DNA from 3 places in the Caballeronia sp. S22 genome. Region 3 is predicted to be linked to each of the others. Evidence: predicted binding sites of a transcription regulator. Region 3 holds the regulator's gene; each other region holds the start of a gene.

Region 1 (9,594 bases), 780 kb from region 3:
ATCGATGCGAACGGTCTTGCTCATGCGCGTGCTCCGTTCAGGACCTGCGCGATATGGATGAACTTCGCATCGGCCTTCATGCGCTCGGCGCAGCCTTGCTGATGCATGAGACACGACATGTCGCCCGACACGATGTACTCCGCGCCCGCCCCGACGTGATCGCGCACCTTGTCCTGCCCCATGCGCACGGACACGGCCTCTTCAGTGACCGAGAACGTGCCGCCGAACCCGCAGCATTCATCGGGACGCGCAGGCGTGACGAACTCGATGCCCTTCACGCCTTCGAGCAGCGCGCGAGGCTTCGAAAACGGCGTGCCCGCGACTTCCGAATTCGATGTCTCGCGCAGATGCCGCACCGCGCTGCAACTGTTGTGCAGCCCGACCTTGTGCGGAAACTCGGCCCACGGAAACTCGCGCGCGTTCAGCACGTCATGCAGGAATTCGACGAGCTCAAACGTATTGCGCCGAACCTTCTGCACCGCGCTCGTCTGCTCGATCGCGGTGAAGTGCTCGCGGACATGATGCACACAACTCGCCGACGGCCCGACCACATAGTCGTAGTCGGCGAAATTCCGCGCGAACACGCGCTCGGCGCCCGCGGCGTCCTTGTGCGCGCCGCTATTGGCCATCGGCTGGCCGCAGCACGTCTGGTCCGGCGGATAGTCGACGTCCACGCCGAGCCGCTCGAGCAATTCGAGCGTGGCGATGCCGATCTGCGGATAGAACGCGTCGATGAAACAGGGGACGAACAGGGCAACTTTCATGAGGTCCGATCGTGGGGTTGGACAATCATTTTTGGTAAGCTTGGTCTGACCAAGACTTTAATGAGATGCCTCTTTCGTGTCAAACTCGGACATTCACCAGCTTTCAACCGGCATAAGCGTCCAGCGATGAGTTTTCAGCCCGTCCATGCGCACTCGTACGCTCGCGTGCGCCTCTCCGATGTCGTGTCCGGTCAGATTCGCGAACTGATCTCGAACGGCACGCTCCTGCCCGGCCAGCGCCTGCCCGCCGAGCGCGATCTGGCCGAGCAGTTGAACGTGTCGCGCCCGTCGCTGCGCGAGGCGCTGATACGGCTGGAATCGGACGGATTCATACGCGCGGCGGGACGGGGCGGTTTCGTCGTGTCGGATGTGACGGCGCCGCTCGTGTCGCATCCGCTCGCCGCACTGCTCGAACAGCAGCCGAACGCCAGCGCCGACGTGCTCGAACTGCGCCACGGCCTCGAAACGCTGTCCACCGCTTACGCCGCCGAGCGCGCCACCGACGCCGATATCGCGCGCATCGCCGCCGCGTTCGACGCGCTCCAGACCGCCGTCGCCGACAAAAGCACGCGCATCGCGGAAAAGGATGCGGCGTTCCATCTCGCGATCGCCGACGCGACGCACAACGTCGCGCTCACGCACGTCATGCACGGCCTCAACGAACTGGTTCGCGAATCGATGCTGACCTCGCATCGTCTCGTCGATTACGACGATGAAGTCGAAGCGAATCTGATGACCCAGCATCGCGCGATCTTCGATGCGATCGTCGCGCGCGATCCCGCGCGGGCGCGCGAGTGCGCGGGCGCGCATCTCGACTACGTGCGCACGCTCTACGCCGACATCGCTGCAAGGAAGAAGCGCGTCGCCTGAATCGAATCGCCTTACGAATCTGTAAGCCGCGAGAAAGTCCTGATAGGACAACACCTACACAGATTTCGGACATGCACGGCTAACGCCCGCCGGCCTTCCTCGCGATACTGGAATCGTCAACAACAACACGCGAAGGAGGACGACATGCCTTACCTACTTGGATGGTTGCTCGGCGTGCCGGTGATCGTGCTGGTGATCCTGTATCTGATCTTTCATTGACTGCATGCGAAGCGCGAGATGCATCGAAGAGCCAAGGGCGTCGATACAATACGACGCCCTTTCTCTTTTCCGGAAGACGACGATGAAACCCTCCGTCCTTGCGCTCGCCCGAAACCTGGCCTTGCTCGCCACCCTCCTCGGCGCGGGATTCGCGCACGCGGAGGAGATCGCCAGCGTCAACACCAATTTCCGTTTCACCGGCTCGGATCGCGTGAGCGTCGACGCTTACGACGACCCGCTCGTCCAGGGCGTGACCTGCTACGTGTCGCGCGCGCGCACGGGCGGCGTGAAAGGCACGCTCGGCATCGCGGAAGACCCGACCGAGGCGTCGATCGCCTGCCGTCAGGTCGGGCCGATCAAGATCGCCCAGCCGCTCAAGCAGAAAACCGATGTGTTTTCGGCCGGCATGTCGTTCATCTTCAAGACGCTGCACGTGGTGCGCATCGTCGATGCGAAACGCAATACGCTCGTCTATCTGACGTACAGCGACCGCGTCGCGACCGGCAGCCCGAAGAACAGCGTGACGGCCGTGCCAGTGCCGGAAGGCACGACCATACCGGTGAAGTGATGCGCAACTGTCCTGTCCGGCGCGTAGCAAAGTTGTAAACTGAGCGATTCCGCTTGTCTCAGAACTTCCCGACGATGAACGCCGACCGTTTCCGCAACGCCGCACGCTACTGGCGCTCGCCGCTCGTGCCCGACGCGGACATGGTCACGGCCGAGTACTACGATCACGAATTCTCGCCGCACTGGCACGACGCCTACACGGTGCCCGTCATCGAAGCCGGCGCGGAATGCTACGACTATCGCGGCGCGCATCACGTGGCCGAAACGGGCTCGGTGCCGGTGATCAATCCCGGCGAGTTGCATACGGGCGCGCGGGCCGTCGATGCGGGCTGGCGCTATCGCGTGTTCTATCTGCCGGTGCCGTTCGTCGAAGGCCTCGCGCGGGACATGTCGGGGCGGCGGGAATCGTCGCCCTGGTTTCCCGATGACATCATCCGAGATCCCGATCTGGCGCGGCGCCTGGTCGTCGCGCATCGGCTGCTGGAAAGCGGCGCGGATCCGCTCGCCGCGGAACTGGCGCTCGTCGATGCCGTGACGACGCTGCTCGGCCGCTACGCGCTGGAACGCCCGGACATCGCGCCGCTCGCCGCCGACACACACCGCGTCACGGCGATGAAATCCCGACTCGCCGACGATCTGCTCGAACCGGTCACGCTCGCCGAACTCGCGCAGACGGTCGGTCTCTCGACCTTCCACGCGGCGCGTCTCTTCACACGCGAAACGGGTCTCGCGCCGCACGCATGGCGCAATCAGTTGCGTATCGTGCGCGCGTTGCCGGCATTGCGCGCGGGCGCATCCGTGACCGACGTCGCCGCGGCGAGCGGCTTCACCGACCAGAGTCATTTCACGCGCCATTTCAAGCGAACGTTCGGCGTGCCGCCCGGCCGCTGGCGCTGAGCGCTTCGCCCAGCCAGGAAAGCGCAAGAACGTACAAGCGTGTAAGCCGGCGTCTTGCGTATCCTCGCTTCCATAGGAGGAAACCTTGAAAGCAACACCCGCACAACCTTCCGGCGCCGCGTTGCGCGAATTCGCTGCTGGCGCACGCGACACCATCCCGATGATGATCGGCGCCGCGCCCTTCGGCGTGATCTTCGGCACGCTCGTCACCGCAAGTCCGCTCACGCTCTGGCATGGCCAGTTGATGTCGCTCGCGGTGTTCGCGGGCTCCGCGCAGTTCATCGCGGTCGGCCTGATCGCGTCGCATGCGAGCTTCGCCGTCATCTGGGCGACGACGCTGGTCGTCAATCTGCGACACGTACTCTATTCGGCGACGCTCGCGCCGTATGTCGCGCATCTGCCGCGCCGCTGGCGCTGGGCGCTCGCGGGCGTTCTCACCGACGAAGTCTTCGCCGTCGCCTACGCGCACTATCAGAAGCGCGCGCCGGGCGAGACCGGTCCGCATTACTTTTTCGGCTCCGGCGTCGCGATGTACCTGAACTGGCAGTTGTGGACGCTCCTCGGCCTGTTGTTCGGCGCGGCGTTTCCCGGTTTGAAGTCTCTCGGCCTCGACTTCGCGATGGTCGCGACGTTCATCGCGATCATCGTGCCGCAGCTTGTCGCCGTGCGCTTCGTCGCAGCGGCGCTCGCATCGGGCGTGCTGTCGTTCGCGTGGCAGGGCTGGCCGTACAAGCTCGGGCTGCTCGCGGCGGTGTTCGTGGGCGTCGCTGTCGGCATGGTGCTCACGCTGATGGAAAACCGGCCGCACGAGAAAGACCGCCTGAAGAACGCCAAGGAGCGCACGCAATGAACTACATCACGTTGATCCTCGGCATGGCAGTGGTCACATATGTGATCCGCGCCGCCGTGTTCGTGCTGGGCGAGCGCCTGCCCTTTCCCCCGATCGTGCGCACCGCGCTCTCATTCGTGCCGGTGACGGTGCTCACGGCGATCATCGTGCCGATGGCCGTCTCGCCGCACGGCAACGGCGCCGAGATCACCTGGCGCAATCCGCAGCTTGTAGCGTCGATCGTCGCGATCATCGTTTGCGCACTCACGAAACGGCCGCTTTTGACGATTGCGGTGTCGCTGACGGTATTTTTCGTCTGGCAGTTCGCCGTGCTGCGCTAAACGTTTCCGTCAATTCGCTGGCCAACGGCTTTCAAAAAGCATCGAAAAATCCTCAAGTTCCCGGAAACCGCGCCGATATCAGAAACGAATGGACTCCGCCCCGAGAGCGGCGCCAAAGGCACTTCTCGCGCTCCGGACCATCCGGACGCGGAACCGGGAACCAACATGCGTCAAATCACCCTTTCGTTGCGCGAAGAGACGATCGCTTCGCTGCATCGCGATTTCGAAGCGTTCATGCGCCTGTCGCTGAAGCTGGATCCGCAATTCGTCACGCCGACGTTCGAAGACTTCCTGCGCGCGAAGCTGCTGGACAACGACACGCCGCTGACCGAGCAGGCGGTGCAGCGCATGCTCACGCACGGCCAGTACGCGTGGGCCAAGCGCGCGCTCGACAAGGAGTTTCCCGATGTCGTCGAAATCCTGATCCGACAGGCCGCCGAGCACGGATTCGCGTTCGCCATACGCGCCGACTGGACAGCGGAGGATCTCATCGCGGCGTCGCGCGCGTGGGCGACCGCGATCGTCACCGAGGCGAAGGGCGACGTGTCGCAAGTGGACATGCTCGCGTCGCAGATGAAATCGGCTGCGGCGGACATTCGCGAAGTCGAAGAAAAGATGCAGACGCCCGCGTGGCGTCTCGCCGATTCGCTGCGCCAGCGCGTGTACGAAACGAAGATTTCCGTGGAGACGAGCATCGGCTCGACCGCGCGTGAAAAGCTGGGCGAACTGCGCTGCCTGCTGCGGCTCGGCATTTTCTATGGGTCGATCCAGAAGCAGGAAGCGCAACAGGTGCTGGAGTATGTGCGCTCGCTGCGGCCCGAGCTGTTCGTCGAAGAACCTTACGACGGCTTCACGCGCTTCGCCGCGTGGCTGCGCAGCATCTTTGCACCGTCGCCGCGCGCGCCGCGACCGTCACGCGCGCAGCGTTAATCCCACATTCCCTTCAGGCGCGCCGCGATATCGATTTTCGCTTTCGCGGCCGCCGCCAGCCCCGCCGCCGTCGGCGCGGCGGGTGCGATCACCGGCGGCCACGCGGCCGCTTCGAAGTTCTGCATCAGATGCGGCGGGATGAAGCGCGTGCGCTGCGCCCAGACGTGCCGGTCGCCCAGATGCGTCTGGTTGTGCACGTAGAACCGCTGTGGCGTGACGATGTGCAGGTCTTCCTTCGCGCGCGTCATCGCCACGTAGAGCAGACGCCGCTCCTCGTCGATTTCCTCGTCGCTGCCCGTGCCCAGATCGGACGGAATGCAGCCGTCCACGCCGTTCAGCACGAACACGTTGCGCCACTCCTGGCCCTTCGCAGAGTGGATGGTCGAAAGAATCAGATAGTCCTCGTCGAGCATCGGGACGCCGGATTCGTCGCTCGTCGCGTCGGGCGGATCGAGCGTGAGTTCGGTGAGAAAGCGCTCGCGCGTGGGATACGTGGACGCGATGCTCTCCATCTGCAGCACATCGCCGATGCGGATCGCCGCGTCCTCGTGATTGCGCTCCAGGTGCGGCTCGTACCAGCGGCGGATCATTTCGAACTCGGCCGGCCAGCCGGATTCGCGGCCGCAAAGTTTCGCCATCAGCCCGACGAAGCGCGGCCAGTCTTCGCTGGCTCGCGCGGGAGCCTGAAATCTGGCAATCGCGCCTGGCGCCTGATCCTGCGCGACGCTATCCAGCAAGCGCCCGGCGATGGCCGGACCGATGCCCGGCAGCAACTGCGCGACCCGAAAACCCGCGACGCGGTCGCGCGGATTTTCCGCCCAGCGCAGCACCGCCAGCACGTCTTTCACGTGGACGGAATCGAGAAACTTGAGTCCGCCGAATTTCACGAAAGGAATGTTGCGCCGCGTGAGTTCGATTTCGAGCGTCGCGCTGTGATGCGCGGCGCGGAACAGCACCGCTTGCGCTTTCAACTTCATGCCCGCCTCGCGCGCTTCGAGCACCTTTTCGACGACATAGCGCGCCTGATCGGCTTCATCGGCGACGGAAACGACGCGCGGCTTCTGCGCCGATGCCTTGTCGGTCCACAGATTCTTCGTGTAGCGCTCCGACGCGAGCCCGATCACCGCATTCGACGCCTCGAGAATCGGCAATGTCGAACGATAGTTGCGATCGAGCGTGACGGTCGCGGCGGGCGGATCGAAATGGCCCGGAAAATCGAGGATATTGCGCACGGTCGCGCCGCGAAACGAATAGATGGACTGCGCATCGTCGCCGACGACCGTGAGACCGCGACCGTCGGGCTTCATCGCGAGCAGGATGGACGCCTGCAGGCGGTTGGTGTCCTGATATTCGTCGACGAGCACGTGGTCGAACCGACTAGCGAGATCCGCCGCCACTGAAGGCTCCGCCGCGAGATGCGACCAGTAGAGCAGCAGGTCGTCGTAATCGAGCACGCTTTGCGCCTGTTTCGCGGCGACGTAGGCGGCGAACAGACGCTTAAGGTCGGCTTCCCACTCGCGGCACCACGGATACGACTGATCGAGCACATGACCAAGCGACGCGCCCGTGTTCACGACGCGCGAGTAGATCGCGAAGCAGGTCGACTTCGCGGGAAAGCGCTTCTCCTTCGACGACAACCCGAGCTCGTGCCGCACCAGATTCATGAGATCGGCGGAATCTTCGCGATCGTTGATCGTGAACGATGGCGCGAGCCCGACGAGATCGGCGTAATCGCGCAACAGCCGCGCGCCGACGCTGTGAAACGTGCCCGACCACGTCAGCCCCTGCGCGATCGCGCTTTTCTTGCCGAGCGCGTTCATCGCGATGCGAGAGACGCGCCGCGTCATTTCGAGCGCCGCGCGGCGCGAAAACGTGAGCAGCAGAATGCGATGCGGATCGGCGCCCTTCACCAGCAGATGCGCGACGCGATGGGCCAGCGTGTTGGTCTTGCCCGATCCCGCGCCCGCGATCACGAGCAACGGGCCGCCCGTGCGACCCGGTTCATCGACGCCGAACTCGACGGCCTCGCGCTGCGCCTCGTTGAGCTTCGCGAGATAGTCGGCGACCTGTTTCGCGGTGGAATCGGAAGCGGCGTCGGCGGTGTCGGGAAGCGTGAGCACGTGAAGGAAGGCGGCGGCAAAAGAGTGACGCACACTGTATATCCATACAACCCGCGCGCGCAAGTCTTTGGCTCGACTGGGCTTTTGGCCCCAAATGAAACGAGCCCGGTTCGCGGTGAACCGGGCTCGCGTCGCTACGAAAGCGCGTGCTACTCCGCCTTCTTCGCGTTCTTCAGCTTCGCGTCGGCGGCGGCTTCGTTGGCGTCGGACTGCGCTTCCGTTTTCTTCTTGTCGGCCTTGGCTTGCGCGACGGCCGCCTTCTTGTCGGCCTTCGACTGCTCCTTCGCGGCCTTCTGATCGGCGGCGGTCGGGGCGTCGGATGTCGTCTGCGCGAACGATGCCGCACTCACGCTCGCGAGCGTCCCGGCGATCAGCGCCGCCAGCAGCGCATTGGTTTTTCGATTCATGATGTCCTCCCTTCTTTTAGATGCCGCGAGCGCCGCGACGCGCGGCCTCGCGACGCGTCACGCTCAGTGCTGCAGGCCCGCGTCCTTCGGCGTGCCCGGCTCCGTCGCGTTCAGTTCCGCCTTGGCGGCGTCCTTGTCCGCCTTGCGGTTGATCTTCGCGTTCTGCACCTCTTCCTTGTATTGCGCCTTGGCCTGCTGGTTCTGCGCCTTCAGCTCGGCCTTCGACGCCTTCTTCGACGCGCGATACTCGGCGTTGGCCTGCGCGTTCGCGTTGCGGCGCTGGACGAGCGGATCGGTCGGCGCCGGCGCGACGACGTTCTGCTGCGGCGGCGTCATCGGCTGCTGGGCCTGCATCGGCTGCGGTTGCACCGGCTCGGGCTGTGTCGCGGTTTGAGCATAAGCGCCCGAAGCGGCGAGCGTGGCGATGGCGGAGCCGATCAAAAGAATTCGTGCGCGAGTCATAAGCTAGTCCTCTCTGTAGTTGGCGTCGGCGGCGCGCTGAAAGCGGTGAAACGAGCGAGCCGCGCGACTTTTGTCGATTCGAAAGATGACCGAAGCTTTGTCGATCAAACGGTCGGACCGGGCGACGATCGGGCGAGTTCTCGAAAACCAGTCATTGTTACCGACGGTTTCATCTGGCTACATTTGCCAACCACCTCGCTTGCGATCCGATTACCGGTCCCGCGATGCCACTTAGCACGACGCATGCCCGGCGCACGGTTGTGCGTGGTTTATCATGGAGGCCTTTCCTGCATCACCCGTCCCATGCCGCCACTCCAGTTCACCCTCACCGGCGATTACGTCGAACTCCACAATCTGCTGAAGCTGATGGGCCTCGCGGACAGCGGCGGCTCCGCGAAGGCGCGCGTCGCAATGGGCGATGTCACCGTCGACGGCAAGGTGGAGTTGCGCAAAACGTGCAAGATCCGCGCGGGTCAGCGAGTGAAGCTCGACGGCCAGACGATCCACGTGCGCGCGCCCGAATAGCATCGCCGCCAGTTGCGCGCACGCGCCGCGCACTTGAGAAAATCCGGCCATAAGCGATCGCGTCATCGACATGCCGCACGCGACGCAATAAGCTAGTCGTCTTTCGTTCTGGTTTCAGCGCCGGGTCTGTAGCGTCGGTTTTCCCGTCAGCGCACGTTTCGCAGCGCGCTCCGCTTGTTGCCCTTCCGCTTTCCAGTCCGCGACGCTCAGTGCGCTGAGCGCCGCCTTTGTTTTCGATTCGAGCAGCCATGCAACCGCAAGTCACGCGCGCCACACGCGCGCATCAAGGACCGCCGAGCCTCTCGCGTCATGCCGTCGATACGGCGCGCCTCGCCGCGCCGCTCGCCATCGCGCAACTCTCGCAGATGGCGATGGGCGTCACCGATACCATCCTGCTCGGCTCACTCGGCCCCGACGCGCTGGCGGCGGGCGGGCTCGGCGCGAACCTCTTCTTCGTCGTCGTGACGCTGCTGCAGGGCGTGCTGACATCGGTTTCCGTGTCGGTCGCGCACGCGCGCGGCTCGAACGCCGACGACCGCGTGCCGGGCATCTACTGGACCGGGCTCGTGCTTTCCATACTCCTCGCCGTGCCCGCGTTCGTACTGCTGAGCTACGCCGAGCCGATCCTGCTCGCGTTCCACGAACCGGCGACGCTCGCGAAGA
Region 2 (9,594 bases), on a different replicon from region 3:
CACGAACACGATGCAGATGCATAGTGTCGAAACGAGCGCGGGCACCGCGATTTCACCCGCGCCTTCGAGAATCGCGTCATGCAGATTCGTGCCCAGATGCAGATGCCGCTCGATGTTCTCGATCGTCACGGTCGCATCGTCGACGAGAATGCCGACTGCGAGCGCGAGGCCGCCCAGCGTCATGATGTTGATGGTCTGCCCGAGCGCATGCAGCACGATCAATGACGAGAGTATCGAGAGCGGAATCGAGATCGCGATGATGCACGTGCTGCGCCAGTTGCCGAGAAAGAGCAGGATCATCGCGGCGGTAAGCGCGGCGGCGATCAGCGCCTCGCGCACCACGCCCTGCACGGCGGCCTTCACGAACACGGACTGATCGAAGAGCGCGCTGATCTTCAGATCCGGCGGCAACGACGCACGCGCTTGCGGCAAGAGGTCCTGCAGCGTGTTGACGATGGAAAGCGTCGACGCGTTGCCGTTCTTCAGCACCGATATCAGCACGCCGCGATGCCCGTCCTGCCGCACGATATTGGTCTGCGGCGAGAAGCCGTCGCGCACGTGCGCGACTTCGCGCAGATAAGTCGTCGCGCCGTTGATGGTGCGCACGGGAATATCGTTCAGACCCGCGACGGTCGCGGGCGAACCGTTCATGTTGATCGTATATTCGCGCGGGCCGATCTTCGCGGTGCCGGTCGGCAGGATCAGGTTCTGCGCGTTGACGGCCTGCACGACATCGGTCGGCGTGAGCCCCTTGGCGAGCAGCGCGCGCGTATCGAGATCGACGGAGATGAGGCGCGTCTTGCCGCCATAGGGATAAGGCACGGCCGCGCCGGGAATCGTCACGAGTTGCGGACGCAGGAAGTTGAGCGCGGTGTCGTTCAGGTCCTGCTCGGACTGCTTCGGGCTGGACAGGCCGAGCTGGATCACCGGAATGCTCGACGCCGAATAGCTGATGACGAGCGGTGGCGTCGCGCCGGGCGGCATCTGCTTCAGTTGCGCCTGCTCGACGGCGACGGTCTGCGCGATCGCGGTCTGGATATTCGCCGTCGGCTGCAGAAAGAGCTTGATGATCGCGATGCCCGGCAGCGATTGCGACTCGATGTGCTCGATGTTGTTCACGGTCGTCGTGAGACTGCGTTCGTTGACCGACGTGATGCGATTGGCCATGTCCTGCGAGGACAGGCCCGTGTAGTTCCAGATGATGCTGACGACGGGAATATCGATTTCGGGAAGCACGTCCACCGGCGTCGTCAAAAGGACGAAGGGCGTCGCCAGCAGAATCATGATGGCCATCACGATGAACGTGTAGGGCCGCTTAAGCGCAACGTTGACTATCCACATTGAGTCGTTCGGAAGATGCTGGGGAAGGGCGCTGCGAAAGAGGCGAGTGCGGCGCGCGAGACGCAATGACGGAACGAGGCGTGCGGTTCGCCATCCGTGTCGCTATGGTAGTGGCCGGGTGCCAACGACAATATGACGTGAATATGGCGCGACTGTCAGATAAGGCGATTTGAAAGCAAGCTTGCGAAAGCGCGCGGTAGGAATGCGTGCTTTCTTTTGAATTGCTTGGGGAGAGCTTTGGGGAATAGCGCGGCTGATGCGCGGGTAACGCTCAGTGTTGAAGTGCAGCGAGACGGCGCGGGATCATTCGCGGTCGATGGGAGCCGCGCGTGTCTCTTCGATGAGAATGTCTGCGTGCTTATTGCGGCGTCTGGCCGAGCGGTGTCGTCGACATCGTGCGTCCGGAAGACGAACTGCCCTCCGTGGAAGCGCCATATGCGCTTTGCGTGCTGACCTTCGCTTCCGCTGCCTGGATGTCGGCGGGATAGAAGGCGTCGCGCTCGGACGGGTTATAGCCGGCTTGCTCGACGCGTTGCAGGTCCTGTCTGACCTGTGCGCGCGTCAGGCCGTCGGACTGTTGTGCGAGCGCGGTCAGCGGTGCGACGGCGAGCGCGATCATGGCGATGCGTGTGACCAGTTTCATGGCGTACTCCTCATGTGCGTGAAGGATGAACGCGGCGTGCGGGTGTGCGATTTGCAGCGTCGGCACGCTTACCGCAGCCACCACTGGATTCTATGTGTAGCACCGTGACGACATGCTGGCGATCAGATGGCGTTATCGTCAGATTGGAGCGCGCGCTGAACACGAGGAAGAAGCATCGAAGGGCTGTCTGAAATCGCATGCGGCCGATGATAGACTCGCCCGCGAGAGCGGTTTGTAAGCCACTTAAAATCAGGAACCGATAAATTGCCTTTCAATCTGCCGACCACAGCCACCGCGCCGTTTTGTCCATCGGAAGTCAAGGGCTCGGTGGCCGTTTCGCCGGGCGCACCGCTCTGGAAAAAGCTTTTGCAATTCGCGGGACCGGGCTTGCTCATTTCCATCGGGTATATGGACCCCGGCAACTGGGCGACGGACATCGAAGCCGGATCGCGTTATGGCTATAACCTGCTCTTCGTGGTCGTGCTGTCGAGTCTCGCGGCGATGGTCCTGCAATGCCTTTCCATGAGGCTCGGCATCGTCACGGGAAAGGATCTCGCGCAGCTATCGCGCGAGCGCTATGCAAAGCCCGTCGCGAATGTGCAATGGATGCTCGCGGAGTTATCGATCATCGCGTGCGATCTCGCGGAAGTGCTCGGCGGTGCGCTCGCGTTTCACTTGCTGTTCGGTGTTTCGCTGATATGGGGCGTGGTGCTCACCGCATTCGATACGCTCATCGTGCTCGGTTTGAAGGGCAAGAACTTTCGCGATCTCGAAGCGATCATGCTCGGGCTGATTGCGACGATCGGCGTGGGTTATGTCGTCGAGCTCGTGCTCGTCAAGCCGCATTGGCCTTCCATCGCCGCAGGGCTCGTGCCTTCGATTCACGCGTTGAGCGAGCGCGAGCCGCTCTATCTCGCGATAGGCATTCTCGGCGCGACCGTGATGCCGCATAACCTGTATCTGCATTCGTCGATCGTGCAGACGCGCGTCGTGAATCGCGATGCGAAGAGCCTTGCTTCGGCGATCCGTTTCTCGCGGCTCGACACCATCGTGTCGCTGGTTCTTGCGCTGCTCATCAATGCGGCGATTCTGATTCTCGCGGCATCGGCGTTCCATGCGACGGGGCATACGCAAGTCACCGAAATCGAGGATGCGTACAAGCTGCTTGCGCCGATTGTCGGAACGGGGCTTGCCGCAGTTCTGTTTGCGGTGACGCTATTCGCTTCGGGACAGAGCTCCACGTTCACCGGAACCATCGCGGGGCAGGTGATCATGGAAGGGTTCCTGAACCTGAAGATTCCCTGCTATCAGCGAAGGTTCATCACGCGGGCGCTGGCGCTCGTGCCGGCGTTGATCGGCGTGTATGTGATGGGGAACGGCGCGGTCGGGAAACTGCTGGTCGCGAGTCAGGTCGTGCTCAGCTTGCAGTTGCCGTTCGCGCTTTATCCATTGATTAGGATGACGAGCGATCGAAGCCTGATGGGGACGTTCGCGAACAAGCCACACATGAAGTTCTTCGCTTGGCTGCTGTTCGTGGTGATCAGCGCGGCGAACATATGGCTCGTCGTGCAGACGGCGACGGAGTGGATCGGTTGATCGGATACGAGCGCCATGCATCGGTCACGTACATGGCGCGCCACCCACCTTTACTGCGCCGACAGATAGAACGCCTGGTCTCGTTGCGGCGTCACGCCGACGATCGTGAGCTGCCCGTTCACGACAGTCGCTTCGACGGACACCGACACGTTGCTGAGAGCACATAACGAGCCCGTGAAATTCAGCGTGCCGTCGAGCAGATGCTTGCCGGTCGAGCGCGGTTTGAAGCTGCCGGTGAACGTGCAGGCGTTCTGTGTGCCCTTGGCCGTGCCATCGGCGGCGACCGTGATCGTCGAGACCGGCGTGACGCCCGTGCCGCTGGTCCACGCGCGCGCGACGTCGCTGATGGCGATCGGCGTGTCGTATGTCGCGTTGTAGTTGCCGTTGAAGCTCGTGGCGGTCGTATCCGGGCTGACGAAGAGGCTCGTCGTCGCCGTGAGCGCGCTCTTCGCGGTGAAGTTGCCGGACAGCGTGCCGGCGCGAATCGCGCCAAGCGTGTGAAAGCCGACAGTCGCCGGATCGGTGAATGCGCCATCCGTTGCCGTCATGATGCCTTCGATCAGCCAGACAAACGAACCGTTCTGCGTATAGATACTGAAGTACTGGCCGGTTTCGAGGACGATGGTCTGTGCCGCAACCGACTGCGACGAATTCACCGAGCCGTACCAGATGCCTTCCGGCAACGCATGGGACGGATTGGGGACGCAGGACTTCGTCAAAGTGCCGAGGTCGGTCTTGCAAGTCTGATCGTCGCCCCCGCCTCCGCAGGCGGCGAGTACGGGCAGGGCGAGCAGCATCAGCTTCGATAAGAGTTTCATAGCGTATTGTTGGTCTTTGTAGTAGGCACGGACTGCGGCTCTCTTTACGGCGCACCGACAAGGGGTTAACGGAACATCGGCGGAAAACTTTAGATGCGCGGACCACGCTGCTGAATGTCGAGTGCAAAGCAAAGCGCCATGCCTTTGCAGGCATGGCGCTTTGACCAGATCCGCGAATCCCTACTTCACCACCGCGACCGGCGCATTCGATTTGGCCGCCACTGCCGACGGAATCGCCGCATCGACAGGCCGCGTCTCATCGACCGTGGTCCGTCCGCCATCGCGGAAGAACGCCTGCTCGGCCGCCTTGTTCAGCACGAGAATACTGATCCGCCGATTCGTAGGCTCATCGACGACATCCTTGTTGAGCGGCAGCACGTCGGCCAGCCCGCGCACCTGCAACACCTTGCTTTCCTTCATGCCGCCCGCGACGAGCGCGCGTCTTGCCGCATTGGCACGCTCACTCGAGAGTTCCCAGTTCGAATAGCCCGCCTGACTGCCCGAATAGGCCACCGCATCCGTATGCCCCGCGATCGACACGCGGTTATCGACATCGTTCAGCGATGCGCCGATGTTGGTCAGGATCGTCGTTACATAACCTTCGATCTTCGAGCTGCCGGAGGCGAACATCGGCCGCTTGAGCGAATCGACGATCTCGATGCGCAGTCCTTCGCTCGTGATCGCGATGCGAATCTGATCCTTGAACGCACGCAACGCGGGCATCTGCTCGATGAGCGCCATCAGCTTCTGCTTGAGCTGCTGCAGCTTCTGCAAGTCTTCCATCGCGACGGCCGCGCGCGCGATCGATTGCGGCACGGGCTGCGCCTGGCTCTTCTTGCCTTCACCCGGACGCGTGCTCGACAAGTCCTTGCCGCCGCCCGTGATGACGCTCGTATGCGCCGACGCGCCGCCATCGTTGCCAAAGAGCGCGGAGAGCGGCGTATTGAAGTACTGCTCGATGCCTTCCTTGTCGTACTTCGAGGTCGAGCCGAGCAGCCACATCAGCAGAAAGAACGCCATCATCGCGGTGACGAAGTCGGCGTAGGCGATCTTCCACGCGCCGCCATGATGTCCGTGGCCGTGCGCCTTCTTCTTGCGCTTCACGACGACGGTAGGCGCGAGCACCGATTGCAGCGGATCGCGTGATGGTTTCTCAGCCATGATGTCTATGCCGTGAAGTTAGGAAGCCGACTTCGGCATCTTGGTTGCGCGCACCGCGTCATCGAGTTCCTTGAAGCTCGGACGGTCGGCGGTGAAGAGCACCTTGCGGCCGAACTCGACGGCGACCGTCGGCGCATAGCCGTTCATCGATGCGAGCAGCACGGACTTCACGCACTGGAACGGCTTCGCTTCGGCCGCGCCCTTGGCGTTGAGCAGATCCGCGAGCGGGCCGATGAAGCCATACGCCAGCAGAATGCCGAGGAAGGTGCCGACGAGCGCACCCGCGATCATCTCGCCGAGCACCGCGGGCGCTGCACCGACCGAACCCATCGTGTGCACGACGCCCATCACCGCCGCGACGATACCGAACGCGGGCAGGCCGTCCGCCATCTTCTGGATCGCATTGGCCGCGACCGCGCTTTCGGTGTGATGCGTCTCGAGTTCCTCGTCCATCAGATCCTGCATTTCGAGCGCGTTGACGTTGCCCGCCGACATCATGCGCAGATAGTCGACGATGAAATCGAGCAGATGATGATCGGCCATCACGTGCTCGTACTTCTGAAAGACCGGGCTGGACTCGGGCGCGTCGACATCGGCTTCGAGCGCCATCATCCCTTCCTTGCGGGCCTTTTGCAGCAGTTCGTAGAGCAGCGCGATCAGCGCGAGATATTTCTCTTTCGAGTAGCCGCCGCCCTTGAAGGCCTTCGGGATGGATTGCAGGGTTTTCTTGAGCGTGGCCGTCGGATTCGATACGACGAACGCGCCGATCGCCGCGCCGAAAATACACAGCAGCTCGAACGGTTGCACGAGGGCGGCGAGGTGGCCGCCGACGCCGATGAAGCTTCCGATCACCGAGCCGATAACCAGGACCCATCCGATGATGACAAACATGTTTTCTCCGCAAATGTCCGGGCGCCGCGAGCCGTGCGTGCTCGGGATTGAGGCGCGCACGGCTCGCGACGCATTGTTTCGCTTGTTGTGGGGCTTATCGGCTTTTAATCACCGGACATTTAGGGTGACGCGCGCAACTTTTTCTGCGCAAATGTTTGCGAAGTAAATCTTACGTTCGTTCGCGATACAGTCTCATGCCGTTCGAGGCGATTACGTCGCGGGTAATGGATCGTGCGCGCGGGCTTCGTCTAACATCGGTCGCATGAACTCGACCCTTGCACACTCCGTCATGCAATCGAGCGTCGGCACGCTGTTGCGCGAATGGCGTCAGCGGCGACGCCTGAGCCAGCTCGACCTCGCCGGCGTCGCGGATGTTTCCACGCGCCATCTGAGCTTCGTCGAATCGGGACGCTCGCTGCCGAGCCGCGAGATGCTCATGCGCCTCGCCGAGCAACTCGACGTGCCGCTGCGCGAGCGCAATACGCTGCTCGTCGCGGCTGGTTATGCGCCGCTGTATCGCGAGCGCGCGCTCGCCGATCCGCAACTCGCCGCCGCGCGCCGCGCTGTCGATCTCGTGTTGAAGGGGCACGAGCCTTATCCCGCGCTCGCCGTCGATCGTCACTGGACGATGGTCGCGGCCAACGCGGCGTTCGCGCCGCTCGTCGCATCGGCGGATCAAGAACTGCTCGCGCCGCCGGTGAACGTGCTGCGCCTTTCGATGCATCCGCAAGGTCTCGCCGATGTCATCGACAACTGGCACGAGTGGCGCGCCCATCTGCTCGCCCGTCTGCGCCGGCAAATCGACGTCTCGGGCGACGCGACGCTCGCCGCGCTCTTCGTGGAACTCGAAGCGTATCCCGCGCCCGAACATGCCGGGCACGCGACGCGAGCGGACACCGATCCGGTCGTCGTGCCGTTGCGCATGCGCACGCAATACGGCGTGCTGTCGTTCTTCAGCACGACGACGGTCTTCGGCACGCCGGTCGATATCACGTTGTCCGAACTCGCGATCGAGGCATTCTTTCCCGCCGACGACGCCACGGCCGCCGTCCTGCGCCAACTCGACGATGCAAGACGTTGAGCTTGCGTCGCCGCCCGCATGCTTACAGAATTGAACCTGGTGCGCATGTGCGAATCAATGAGAAGGCAGGCTGCGTGCCGACCGTGCGCAGCCTGTGTCAGCTTTTGTCCAACCAACGCGGAAGGCAGCGATGATTCAAACATTCGAGCAGGTAATCGGCGGGCAAAACATGCAGTTCTGCGCGAGCATCGCGGAAGGTGGCGGACCGGCGCGGGTCATCATCAGCCGCGCGGATTCGGCGGAGTCGCTCGTGATCGTCGAGGCCGACGGCATCATCGGTGCGATCAAGGCGGAAGTCGAAGCGCCCGATACGCTCGTCGCCGATGCCGTGCGCAAGGCGCAGCAGGAAGCGTTGATCGAGCGCGCGCTGGAAACCGGCACCGTGCAGACGACGAGCCTGTAGCAGCGTTTCAGGCGGGCTTATCAGGAAGAATGCCCGCGCGGCTCATGCGGCCGCGCGGGCATTGCTTTATCAACTCGCCGGTCGTTCAGCAGGTCACATGCGCGGCTCGCCGTTCTTCGGATCGGCGGGCACCATCGGCGTGGCGGAATCCGGGCCATCGGGCATGTCCGGATCGTCGGGGTTCGGCGGGGCGTCCGGATCGAGCAGCTTGTCCGGGTCCGGTTCGAGAGGCTCTTCGGGGGAGCGAGGCATCGTCGACATGGTGATCTCCTGAATCTTCCGTCAATGGATGGATCTTCCAGCGTGCTTTGCCCTGACACTGCAACGTGCGTTCCCGCTGCCGCCCGTCTTCATTCGGCTTCGTCGGAAAGCGCGCCGCACGCGCGTTTCGCGGCTTCCGTCTTCGCGCTCGCCGGATTGCGCACGTGGCGCGCGATCAGCGCGGCGGCCAGCAACAGCGCGACGGAAATCGCCGCCGACCAGCGCACCGCATCGACGATATGTTCCGCGTTCGGCGCGCCGTCGCCGTGCGCCGCGAGCGCGCCGAACGCCGCGACGCCGATCGCGCCCGCCGCCTGCCGCGCGGTATTGAGCACCGCCGATGCCGTGCCGGCGCGCTGCTGGCCGACGGTGCCGAGCAGCGCGGTCGTCATCGCCGGAACCGCGAGGCCCATGCCGGAGGGAATCAGCAGGAACGGCACGAGCAGCGCGGCCGTGGGCGTCGTCGCATTGACGAAGCCGAGCGCCGCGAAGCCCGCGGCATCGAGCAGCGCGCCGGCGATCATCGGGCCACGCGAGCCGAAGCGCGCCACGACGGGGCCGCTCGCGAGGTTCGAGATCAGGAAGCCGCCCGTCAGCGGCAGGAACGCGAGACCGGTCTGCAAAGGCGTATGGCCGAGCACACGCTGCAAATACAGGCTCAAAACAAAGACGATTCCATAATAGGTGAGATTCACGCCGATGCCGAAGACGACGGCCGCGCTGAACGTGCGCTCGGCGAAGAACGAGAGCGGCAGCATCGGCGCGCGGCTTTTTCGTTCGACCGCGATGAACGCGCCGCCCGCCGCCAGCGCGAGCAGAAGTCCGCCAATCACGAGCGGATGCGCCGGTCCGAGCGGACGCAGTTCGATCACCGCGCCGACCAGCGCAGCGAGCGCGACGATCGCGAGCGCCTGGCCGGGCAGGTCGATGCCGCCCGCATGTTCACGGTCTTTCGCGCGCGTTTTCTCGACCCAGACGAGCGTCGCCGCAATGCCTGCCGCGCAGATCGGCAGATTGACCCAGAAGATGCTGCGCCAGCCGAACGCCGCGATCAGCACGCCGCCGACGATCGGCCCCGCCGCGATCGACACCGCGCCCGCCGCGGTCCAAAGTCCGACCGCACGCGCGCGCAGGCGGCGGTCGTGGCCGCATGACGCGTTCAGGAGCGCGAGCGAATTCGGCAGCATCCCCGCGGCGCCGATGCCTTGCAGGGCACGCGCGGCGATCAGCTGGGTCACATCGCGCGAGAACGCGCACGCGAGCGACGCCAGCGCGAAGAGCGCGAGGCCGCCGAGGAACATGCGCCGCGCGCCGAAGCGATCGCCGAGCGAACCCGCCGAGAGCATGAGCGCGGCGAAGGCGAGCGCGTAACTGTCGACGGTCCATTGCAGGCTCGCGA
Region 3 (9,594 bases):
CGTCGATGACCGCACGGCGTACGGCCAGGGTCTCGCCGACCAGTTCGAGAAGGCGGCGAAGGCGGCGGGCGGCACGATCGTCGACCGTGAATTCACGAACGACAAGGCTGTCGACTTCAAGGCGATTCTGACCAAGATCAAGTCGATGAACCCGGACCTCGTGTACTACGGCGGTGCGGATTCGCAAGCCGGCCCGATGGTCAAGCAGATGAAGACGCTCGGCTTCCGCGCGCCGCTGATGGCGGGCGAAATGGTGAAGACCGATACCTTCGTCAAGATCGCGGGCGACGCGGCTGAAGGCACGGTGGCATCGCTCGCCGGCCTGCCGATGAACGAAATGCCGGGCGGCGCGGACTACGAAGCGAAGTACAAGAAGCGCTTCAACGAAGACGTGCAAACCTACTCGCCGTACGCCTACGATGGCGCGATGGCGATGTTCAACGCGATGAAGGCGGCCAACTCGACGGACCCGGCGAAGTACCTGCCGTTCCTCGCGAAAACCGACATGCAGGGCGTGACGGCGAAGCACCTGTCGTATGACTCGAAGGGCGATCTGAAGAACGGCGGCATCACGCTGTACAAGGTCGTCGGCGGGAAGTGGACGACGTTGCAGAGCGTGGGCGGGAAGTAAGGTTTCGTTTTCTGCGTTGTATCGAACGGCCCGGTCCGCGTTTGCGGCCGGGCCGTTTTGCGTTGACTCTTGCGAATGCCCTAGCTCGTTCTCACTTTGTCGGCCATCGGGCCTTTGGAGTTCTCCGCAGCTTCGAGATAACTCACTTCCATGCCCGCTTCCAGATCGTCGGGATCGAGATCCGCCAGTACGGAATAGCGGAAATACACATCCTTCGAACCCGTCTCCGGTTTGATAAAACCCCAATGCTCTTTCAGCGTGCCGATCACGCCGACTTTCCAGTCCGACTCCACCGCCCCGGCGGCCGGCTGCCGGTCGCGTTGTCGTTTGAATAAGGTGCTCAGCGCGTCACGTTCCGGTCCTTTGGATTGGTCCATCCTGTCGATAACCTCCGACATCGTGACCGAATAAGTCACTTCCTTATGTAGCATCTGGCTGGGCCGCTCCACGTTGGCGTCGCCATCCACCGCGTCACGGGTAATCGACCAGCTGATCGCCATCACGCGGATGCCAAGCGTCTTGAGTTTACGTACGAGCGGTATGAAGTCGCTGTCGCTGGCGATCAGCACGACGACATCGAATTGCTTGTGGATCGACAGTTCAAAGGCCTCCAGTGCGAGCCAGACGTCGATGCCCTTTTCCTTGCCGGCGAAGTTCATCGGCAGGTAGTGCGCGGTGACGTTCGCGCGCATCAGAATCTCATCGACGACCCGGTCGTTCAGAAGCGCGTCGTTGCCCTTCTCTTTGCTTTTCTGCGCAGAGAAGCGGCCACGGAAATAGTGCGCGTCGATTACTTGACAGTTGCGCGGATCGACCTTTTCTTCGTCCGCAACCTTGTAGCAGATGTAATCGTGAAGCCCGGGAATCGAAATCCAGGCCCTTTTATCATGCCGATGGTTGTAGTACTTGCTGACGCGATCGAAATAATTTCCGTCGTAGAAAACGCCAATCTTGGTCAGTTGCCTCGCTGCATGTGACATCGTGCAGTCGCTCCTTTTGTCGATTATCGAATCGACTCCCTGTATCGAGAGTGCGGATCCGATTATCGGAAGCGAGCAGATGTCTTCGGTAGTGCAGGATGCTGAATTAAGGTTGCCAGAGAGCAGATCAATCGGACGAACTCTTGGGTCGCTTCCAACCCGTCACCATCGCGCGAATAAGATTCTCCCGCGTCCACACGCTCATCAGCACCGCCGCCGCGACATGCACGCATACGCAAACCTCGACCGCAATCGACAGCCACGTATGAACCTCTTGCGGCCACTCCTCACCCCAGAACGCATCGAGTCTCATGATCCAGCCTGACACCGCGAGCGCGAGAATCAGAAACCAGAGAAACAGCGCCATCAATCCGCCGAGCGGATTGTGCGAAACGTGATGCATCGGCTTGCCGTTCGCAAGCGATTTCAGATAGTCGGAGAGATGCGAACGCGTCGGCCACCACGCTGAAAATCGCGCGTGACGCGATCCGATGAAACCCCACACGACACGCGCGACAACGAGCGCCGCCGCGACATATCCAAGCAAACGATGCGTGGAATCCGTCGGCCCGAACAGATTCCACAAGACGATGCCCGCCACGGCCCAGTGCGTGAGCCGCACCCACGCGTCCCAGACTTTCACGCGGGCAAAGTCCGTCACGCTTACTCGACTTCCGACTTCACGACAGCCAGCGTCTTCGTGTCGTAATAGATCTCGACTTTCTTGCCGTTCTTGTCGTGGCCATAGATCTCATAGCAGTTGCCATCGACCTTGAACTTGCGAATCTTGTAGCCTTGCGACTCGAGTTGAGCCTTGGCATCCGATTCCTTCATCCATTCGCTCTTCGGATGCGCGGTGCAGTCTGCCTTCGCGAAAGCCGCGCCCGAAAAGCCCAACGCCAATGACAACGCCAGAATCTTAAGCATCGCTAACTCCCTGTGTTTTCGAACTGGCTACTCTACTGCCACCGGGAGCGGTCTGCAAGAAGATTGAAAGTTTGTCTCTTAGCGCTGTCCTTGCCGGCGAATTTGTTCGAGTGTCGCGCCCGGCGTGCTCTGATCCTGCGGAATGCGAATCTCGATCAACGCGGGCAGGCCCGATTTCCGGGCGCGTTCGAATGCAGGCATGAACTGATCCGTCGTTTCGACGAGTTCGCCGTGCGCGCCGAACGCGTGCGCAAACGCGACGAAATCCGGATTCGTCAGCCCCGTTCCATGCACGCGGTTCGGGTAATGCCGCTCCTGGTGCATACGGATCGTTCCGTACTGCGCGTTGTTCACGACGATGAAGATCACCGGCAATTCATATTGCATCGCCGTGGCGAGTTCCTGACTCGACATCATGAAGCAGCCGTCGCCCGCGAACGCGATCACCGTGCGGTCCGGATAAAGCGACTTCGCGGCGATCGCGGCGGGCACGCCGTAACCCATCGCCCCGCTCGTCGGCGCGCACTGCGACCGGAAATGCCGATACGAATAGTGCCGATGCAGCCAGGTCGCGTAATTGCCCGCGCCGTTCGTGAGGATCGAATCAGCGGGAATCGTTTCCGCGAGCTGGCGCATGATTTCGCCGAGCTGGACATCGCCGAGCATCGGACGCGGCGTGCGCCATTCGAGATACGCGGCGTGCGCGGCCTCGGCTTCGCCATTCCACGCGATATTCGCGGGCGGCGTCAGCGCCGCGAGCATCGACGCGATTTCCGGCATGCCCGAGACGATCGGCAGGTCGGCGCTGTACACGCGCCCGAGTTCCTCCGCGCCCTGATGCACGTGGATGAGCGTCTGCTTCGTCTTCGGGATGTCGAGCAGCGTGTAGCCGCCCGTCGTCGATTCGCCCATGCGCGGGCCGAGCACGAAGAGCACGTCGGCATCGCGCACGCGCGCCGCGAGCGCCGGATTGATGCCGAGGCCGACATCGCCCGCATAGTTCGGATGCTCGTTCGACAGCGTGTCCTGATAGCGGAATGCGCAGCCCACCGGCAACCGCCATTGCTCGACGAAGCGCGCGAAGTCCTGCGTCGCCTCGAGCGTCCAGCCGCTGCCGCCCGCGATCACGAACGGCTTCTTCGCGTTGGCGAGCAGTTCGCGCAACCGGTCGATCTGCGCCGTCGACGGCGATGCCGCCACGCGCTGATAACGCGGCGCGGGCGGCGCTGCGGCGACCGCTTCGGTCAGCATGTCTTCGGGCAGCGCGAGCACGACCGGACCCGGACGGCCCGAGGTCGCCGTGTGAAACGCGTGGCTCATGTACTCCGGCACGCGGCGCGGATCGTCGATCTGCGCGACCCATTTCGCCATCTGCCCGAACATGCGCCGATAGTCGATTTCCTGAAACGCCTCGCGGTCCATGTGATCCCGCGCGCATTGGCCGATGAGCAGGATCATCGGCGTCGAATCCTGAAACGCGGTGTGCACGCCGATCGACGCGTGCGTCGCGCCCGGCCCACGCGTGACGATCGCGACGCCCGGTTTGCCCGTCAGCTTGCCGACCGCTTCGGCCATGTTTGCCGCGCCCGCCTCGTGGCGGCAGACGATCGTCTGAATCTGCGAGGTTTCGTCGTGCAGGGAATCGAGCACGGCGAGAAAGCTCTCGCCGGGCACGCAGAACACGCGCTCGACGCCGTGATGCACGAGCGCATCGACGAGAAGACGCGCGCCGGTAGTTTGATTGTCGGGAGAAGCGGATTGCGCGGAGGGGACAGCGGACGCCATGCGAAGAACTCTCCTGTGAGTGTCCGGATCGTCGCGGATGCGGGCCGGACCGTGAGCGAATTGCCCTAAAGCTTACGCCGTCGGGCGAGCACGCGGCCAGAAGCAAAGCGGAATTTTTTCCCGGCGCGCGCGACCTGTTCGCGCTGCCCGCGGCATTTCCATCAGCCGAAATACCCCTTTTTCTCGCCCCTTATCCAGCGATGGAGAAAGGGTGGAGTTCGCAATAATGGCTTCACTGAAAAGCGGACACGGCAACGAGCCAAGCGGGTCCGCCTCGCAAAGATCGCAGTTTCACCTCATCGGGGGCAAGTTTGAACATTCGTAAATTCATCGGCGCGAACAGCCGCGACGCATTGCGCCAGGTTCGTGAAGCGCTCGGCCCCGATGCCGTGGTGCTGTCCAATCGCACGCTGGATGATGGTTCCGTGGAGATCGTCGGTGTCGCGGACAGCGATATCGCGTCGATCTCGCCGGCCGCGAAGGAACAGGCCGTGCGCTCGGGGGGCTCGTCGCGCGCCGCGCTGGCCGCTGCGGCCGCCGCGCTGCCGGCGAAGCAATCCGCCGCGAATCCCTACGCGAGCGGGGACGTGTTTTCGTCGGTCTTCGGCGCAAACACCGACGCCGACGATGAAGACGATTTCGCGCACGAACACGAAGCCGCTTCCGACGAAGAAGCGCCGCGCACGATGGCCGACTCGAACCCGTGGCTGATCGAGCATGCGAAGCGCATCGCGCAGCAGGCGACGATGCCGTCGAACCGACCGCTGACGGCGTCCGCCGCGATCGCTCGCGGTATGGGCGTGCCGGTTCCTGTCGCCGCGCAAGAGACGCGCGCCGACAGAACGCCGGAAGCAGGCAAGTACGCGATTCGCCAGCAAGCGCATGCGCAAGCGAACCGCGCGGAGGCCATCGCTCAGGCGCGCGTTCAATCGAAGGTCGAAACGCCCGACTGGGCACGCGAAGCCGCGCAGGTCGCCGCACGCCGCGCCGCGCAGAAGATCAACGCGAGCGCGCCGCACGCCGAAGCACCGGCGGCGAGCACCGCGCCGGCTGCGCAGGAAGGCGCCTTCGAAGGTCTGCCGGCGAACGCGGCGGCGGTCGTGACGGAAGCGATCCGCGCACGCATGGAGCAGGTCGTCAACGAAACGGTGATGAACGAGCTTTCGTCGATGCGCTCGATGATGGAAGAGCACTTCTCCGGTCTGCTCTGGGGCGAGCGCCAGCGCCGCAACCCGACGGGCGGCGCGCTGACCAAGCGTCTCTTCGCCGCCGGTTTCTCCGCGCAACTCGTCCGCATGATGGTGGACAACATGCCGGAGATGGAAAGCGTGGAAGGCGCGCTCGAATGGGTGCAGGAAGTGCTCGAATCGAACATCCCGGTGATGGATAGCGAAGATGCGCTGATGGAACGCGGCGGCGTGTTCGCGCTGATGGGCCCGACGGGCGTCGGCAAGACGACGACCACCGCGAAGCTCGCGGCGCGCTGCGTGATGCGCTTCGGCGCAAGCAAGGTCGCGCTGCTCACGACCGACAGCTACCGGATCGGCGCGCACGAGCAACTGCGCATCTTCGGCAAGATTCTCGGCGTGTCGGTTCACGCGGTGAAGGACGCCGCGGACCTGCAGCTCGCGCTTTCCGAGCTGCGCAACAAACATATCGTGCTGATCGACACGATCGGCATGAGCCAGCGCGACCGCATGGTCTCCGACCAGATCGCGATGCTGTGCGGCGCGGGTCATCCGGTGCAGCGCATCCTGCTGCTCAACGCGACGAGCCACGGCGACACGCTCAACGAAGTCGTGCAGGCATACAAGAGCGCGGCGGATCAGCCGCCGCTCGCGGGCTGCATCCTGACCAAGCTCGACGAGGCGACGAATCTCGGCGGCGTGCTCGATACGGTCATCCGCTACAAGCTGCCGGTGCATTACGTGTCGACCGGCCAGAAGGTGCCGGAGAACCTGTACGTCGCGACCAAGCGTTTTCTCATCAAGAGCGCATTCTGCATTCCCCGCGACGGCTCGCCGTTCGTTCCGCAGGACGAAGAAGTGCCGGCGCTGCTCTCCGCATTGTCCGCGCGCGCCACGACCGAACTGCATGGGGTGCACTTTGGATAAGTTCGTGCTCGACCAGGCGGAAGGTCTGCGACGGCTGCTCACGCGTGCCGGTTCGCGCGTGGTGGCGGTTGCGGGCGGGCCGGCGGGCATCGGGTGCACGTCGGCGGTGGTGAATCTCGGCGCGGCGCTGTCCGTGCACGGCAAGGATGTGCTCGTGATCGACGAGCATCAGGACGCGGGATCGGTGAGCCGCATGCTGGGTTTGTCCGATGCAGGCACGCTCGCCGCGGTGATGTCCGGCCGCCGCGCGCTCGCCGATGTCGTCGAGCGCACGCCGTTCGGCTTCTCGCAGATCGCCGCGCCGCGCGACGAGCGCATCAGCCACGACGCCGCGCAGTGCCGCGCATTGCTCGATGGTCCGGCCGACATCGTTTTGATCGATGCGCAGCTGGACCGTCACGGCGCGCTGTCGACGCTCGCGGCTCAGGCGCATGACTTTCTCATCGTGACGCGGGTAGCCGCGTCGGCGATCACCGAGGCGTATGCGTGCATGAAGCGCCTGCACTACGCCCATGCGATCGGCCAGTTCCGCGTGCTCATCAATCACGTGCAGAACCCGGCTGACGCGGCGGTCGCGTTCGACAACCTGTCGGGCGTCGCGAGCCGGTATCTGGCCGTGTCGCTCGTGCAGGCAGGGTATGTGTCCGAGGATGCGCGCGTCGCTCGGGCAAAGGAACTCTCACGCTGCGCAGTCGAAGCGTTCCCGGCCACGGCCGCGGCACGCGACTACCGCGCGATCGCGGCGGAGCTCCTCCACTGGCCGATGCGCCCCGCGCCGTACATGCGCGCGGCGAACGGCCAGCCAGACGCGCGAATTCCGGTTGGCGACTCTGAACAGGGCGGGCGGGAGGCGGCGCATCGTGTGGCCGCGCTTCACGACTTTGCAATGAGCAGCACGGCGTCGATGTGATCAAGATAGGTGACCATGATGTATAACGCCCAAGGCAAACTCTCACAGTCGGACGTCCTGACGAAATATGCGCCGCTCGTTCGTCGGCTGGGGCTTCAGCTCGTCGCCAAGATGCCGGCGAGCGTCGATCTCGACGATCTCATCCAGGCCGGCATGATCGGTCTGCTGGACGCGGCGAGCCGCTACAAGGAAGATCAAGGCGCGCAATTCGAAACCTACGCGAGCCAGCGCATTCGCGGCGCGATGCTCGACGAGCTGCGCGCCAACGACTGGCTGCCGCGCAGCATGCGCAAGACGTCGCGCGAAGTGGAATCGGCGGTGCATAAGGTCGAGCAGAACCTCGGCCGCTCCGCGAGCGAGACGGAGATCGCCGAGCACATGAAGATGCCGCTCGATGAATATCAGTCGATGCTCCAGGATCTGCACGGCAGCCAGCTGATCTACTACGAAGACTTCGACCGCTCCGCTGACGACGAGCCGTTCCTCGACCGTTATTGTGTCGATCGCTCGGACCCGCTTTCGGCGCTGCTCGACGACAGCCTGCGCGGCGCGCTGATCGAAGCGATCGACAAGCTGCCCGAGCGCGAGAAGCTGCTCATGAGCCTTTACTACGAACGCGGCCTGAACCTGCGCGAAATCGGCGCGGTGATGGAAGTGAGCGAATCGCGCGTGTGCCAGCTGCACAGCCAGGCGGTCGCACGTCTGCGCACGAAGCTGCGCGAGCAGGCGTGGACGAGCGTCGAGGCCTGATTCAGTTCGTTTCGAAGTCGCGCGTTTCGGCGAAGACCGTTTTCCCTTCGCCGAGACTTTTCGCGCGATACATCGCACGATCGGCGGCGCGCAGCACGGCGGTGATGCCGGATTGCTGCGCGCTCGTCGCGCTCGAAAGCAGACACGCGCCGATGCTCGCCGATACCGACACCGGCCGCTCCTGCACCGATGTCATCGCGTCGAGAATCGAGTGAATGCTGTCGGCCACCGATAGCACCGCCGCGCGGTCGCGCACCTGATGTGCGAGCACGACGAACTCGTCGCCGCCCAGACGCGCGATGGTGTCCGACTTGCGCATGCGCTTCGCGAGCGATTGCGCGAAGGCTTGCAGCAGCATGTCGCCGACGGCGTGACCGTAGGTATCGTTCACTTCCTTGAAGCCGTCGAGATCGATGAGAAGGAGCGCGGTGGCATCGTCGCCATCGGTTTCGCGCGCGGTCATCGCACGATCGACGATCCGTTCGAGCGCGTATCGGTTGGACAGGCCCGTGAGCGGATCGGTCGATGCCTGACGCGCGAGATCGCGATTCGCATTGCCGAGGCGATCGACGAGTACGCTCAAATACACCGATGCGCCCAGCACGCTCAAACCGAGCCCGATCGCGGCGGGAAGATTGGCGCGCCACCACGGCTGCCAGACGCCGAGCGCCATCACGACGATAAGCGCCGTCGCGCACGACACCGCGAGCGTGCGCTTGCCGTAACGGCATCCCGAGCCGATCAGAAACCAGAACATCACCCAGATGAGCGGCAGCGCGATCGCGCCGCCCGCTGCAAGCGCGAGCCCGAGCAGCGTTTGATCGGCGATGGTCGTGACCGTGAGACGCTTCTCCGACGGCGTGCTCATGCGGCTGACGATCAGCAGCGTGGCCGCACCGTAAGACACGTAGAGCGCGATGAGACGCGCGACCGCCAGTGCATCGTAGGAAGGGCGGAGCCACGCGAAGATGCCGTAGGCCAGAAGAACCGCCGCCCCCATCCAGACCCGCAGCGTGGCCTGCTCGCGCTCGGGATTCCGGTGCTCGGACCATGCGAAGGCATAAGGCCGGCGTGCCGGTTGATGCGCCTGCTCCATACTGAACCCCTGGATGGTGATTTCTTTCTTTTATCTTGCTGTCGTGTACTGCGGCCCCGTCGCGTGGCATCGGCTTTATGGCGTGGTATCGAATTGCGCCGAGCGAGCGATCCGCTATTTTGCAACGTTTTGCGAAGACGCTGTGTTTCGTGTAATAACGGCTTTCGCACTTCTATTTCCGATTCACCGTGATGCGCGACGAATCCATTTCTCTGGTCGGCGAATGGCTGCCGGTCTGCAATAGCGAAGACGTTCCCGAAGGCGGCGCGCGCGGCTTTGTCGTCGCCGATGAGCGCATCGTCGTGTGGCGCGACAGTATCGGCGCGGCGCATGTGTGGCGCGATTACTGTCCGCATCGCGGCGCGCAGTTGTCGCTCGGGCACGTGATGCGCGATCAGATC

What was found. The regulator FliA, encoded in region 3, starts transcription of late flagellar genes. The targets are predictions, from matches to a motif close to CTAAAGTTTNNNNNNNNNNNGCCGNTA.
Region 1: the regulator FliA is predicted to act here: its motif matches at 4,539-4,565, upstream of ACEN42_RS04680 (DUF4088 family protein).
Region 2: the regulator FliA is predicted to act here: its motif matches at 6,546-6,572, upstream of motA (flagellar motor stator protein MotA).

Annotation. Positions count from the first base shown of each region.
Region 1 covers NZ_OZ180035.1:988,588-998,181, reverse strand. Annotated here, with positions in the region: gene ACEN42_RS04715 (lactate utilization protein B) at 1-24, opposite strand, end outside; gene ACEN42_RS04710 ((Fe-S)-binding protein) at 21-764, opposite strand; gene ACEN42_RS04705 (FadR/GntR family transcriptional regulator) at 891-1,634, shown strand; gene ACEN42_RS04700 (CreA family protein) at 1,936-2,421, shown strand; gene ACEN42_RS04695 (AraC family transcriptional regulator) at 2,496-3,317, shown strand; gene ACEN42_RS04690 (AzlC family ABC transporter permease) at 3,403-4,167, shown strand; gene ACEN42_RS04685 (AzlD domain-containing protein) at 4,164-4,487, shown strand; gene ACEN42_RS04680 (DUF4088 family protein) at 4,653-5,417, shown strand; gene ACEN42_RS04675 (ATP-dependent helicase) at 5,414-7,537, opposite strand; gene ACEN42_RS04670 (hypothetical protein) at 7,687-7,944, opposite strand; gene ACEN42_RS04665 (hypothetical protein) at 8,008-8,406, opposite strand; gene ACEN42_RS04660 (RNA-binding S4 domain-containing protein) at 8,710-8,931, shown strand; gene ACEN42_RS04655 (MATE family efflux transporter) at 9,180-9,594, shown strand, end outside.
Region 2 covers NZ_OZ180036.1:948,532-958,125, reverse strand. Annotated here, with positions in the region: gene ACEN42_RS19735 (efflux RND transporter permease subunit) at 1-1,341, opposite strand, end outside; gene ACEN42_RS19730 (DUF4148 domain-containing protein) at 1,700-1,984, opposite strand; gene ACEN42_RS19725 (Nramp family divalent metal transporter) at 2,249-3,580, shown strand; gene ACEN42_RS19720 (hypothetical protein) at 3,631-4,398, opposite strand; gene motB (flagellar motor protein MotB) at 4,579-5,559, opposite strand; gene motA (flagellar motor stator protein MotA) at 5,578-6,450, opposite strand; gene ACEN42_RS19705 (helix-turn-helix domain-containing protein) at 6,713-7,531, shown strand; gene ACEN42_RS19700 (hypothetical protein) at 7,662-7,934, shown strand; gene ACEN42_RS19695 (hypothetical protein) at 8,028-8,195, opposite strand; gene ACEN42_RS19690 (MFS transporter) at 8,285-9,594, opposite strand, start outside.
Region 3 covers NZ_OZ180035.1:206,355-215,948, forward strand. Annotated here, with positions in the region: gene ACEN42_RS00935 (branched-chain amino acid ABC transporter substrate-binding protein) at 1-631, shown strand, start outside; gene ACEN42_RS00940 (NYN domain-containing protein) at 712-1,611, opposite strand; gene ACEN42_RS00945 (cytochrome b/b6 domain-containing protein) at 1,739-2,272, opposite strand; gene ACEN42_RS00950 (PepSY domain-containing protein) at 2,275-2,538, opposite strand; gene ACEN42_RS00955 (thiamine pyrophosphate-binding protein) at 2,617-4,323, opposite strand; gene flhF (flagellar biosynthesis protein FlhF) at 4,635-6,437, shown strand; gene ACEN42_RS00965 (MinD/ParA family protein) at 6,430-7,347, shown strand; gene ACEN42_RS00970 (RNA polymerase sigma factor FliA) at 7,363-8,097, shown strand; gene ACEN42_RS00975 (diguanylate cyclase) at 8,099-9,193, opposite strand; gene ACEN42_RS00980 (Rieske 2Fe-2S domain-containing protein) at 9,385-9,594, shown strand, end outside.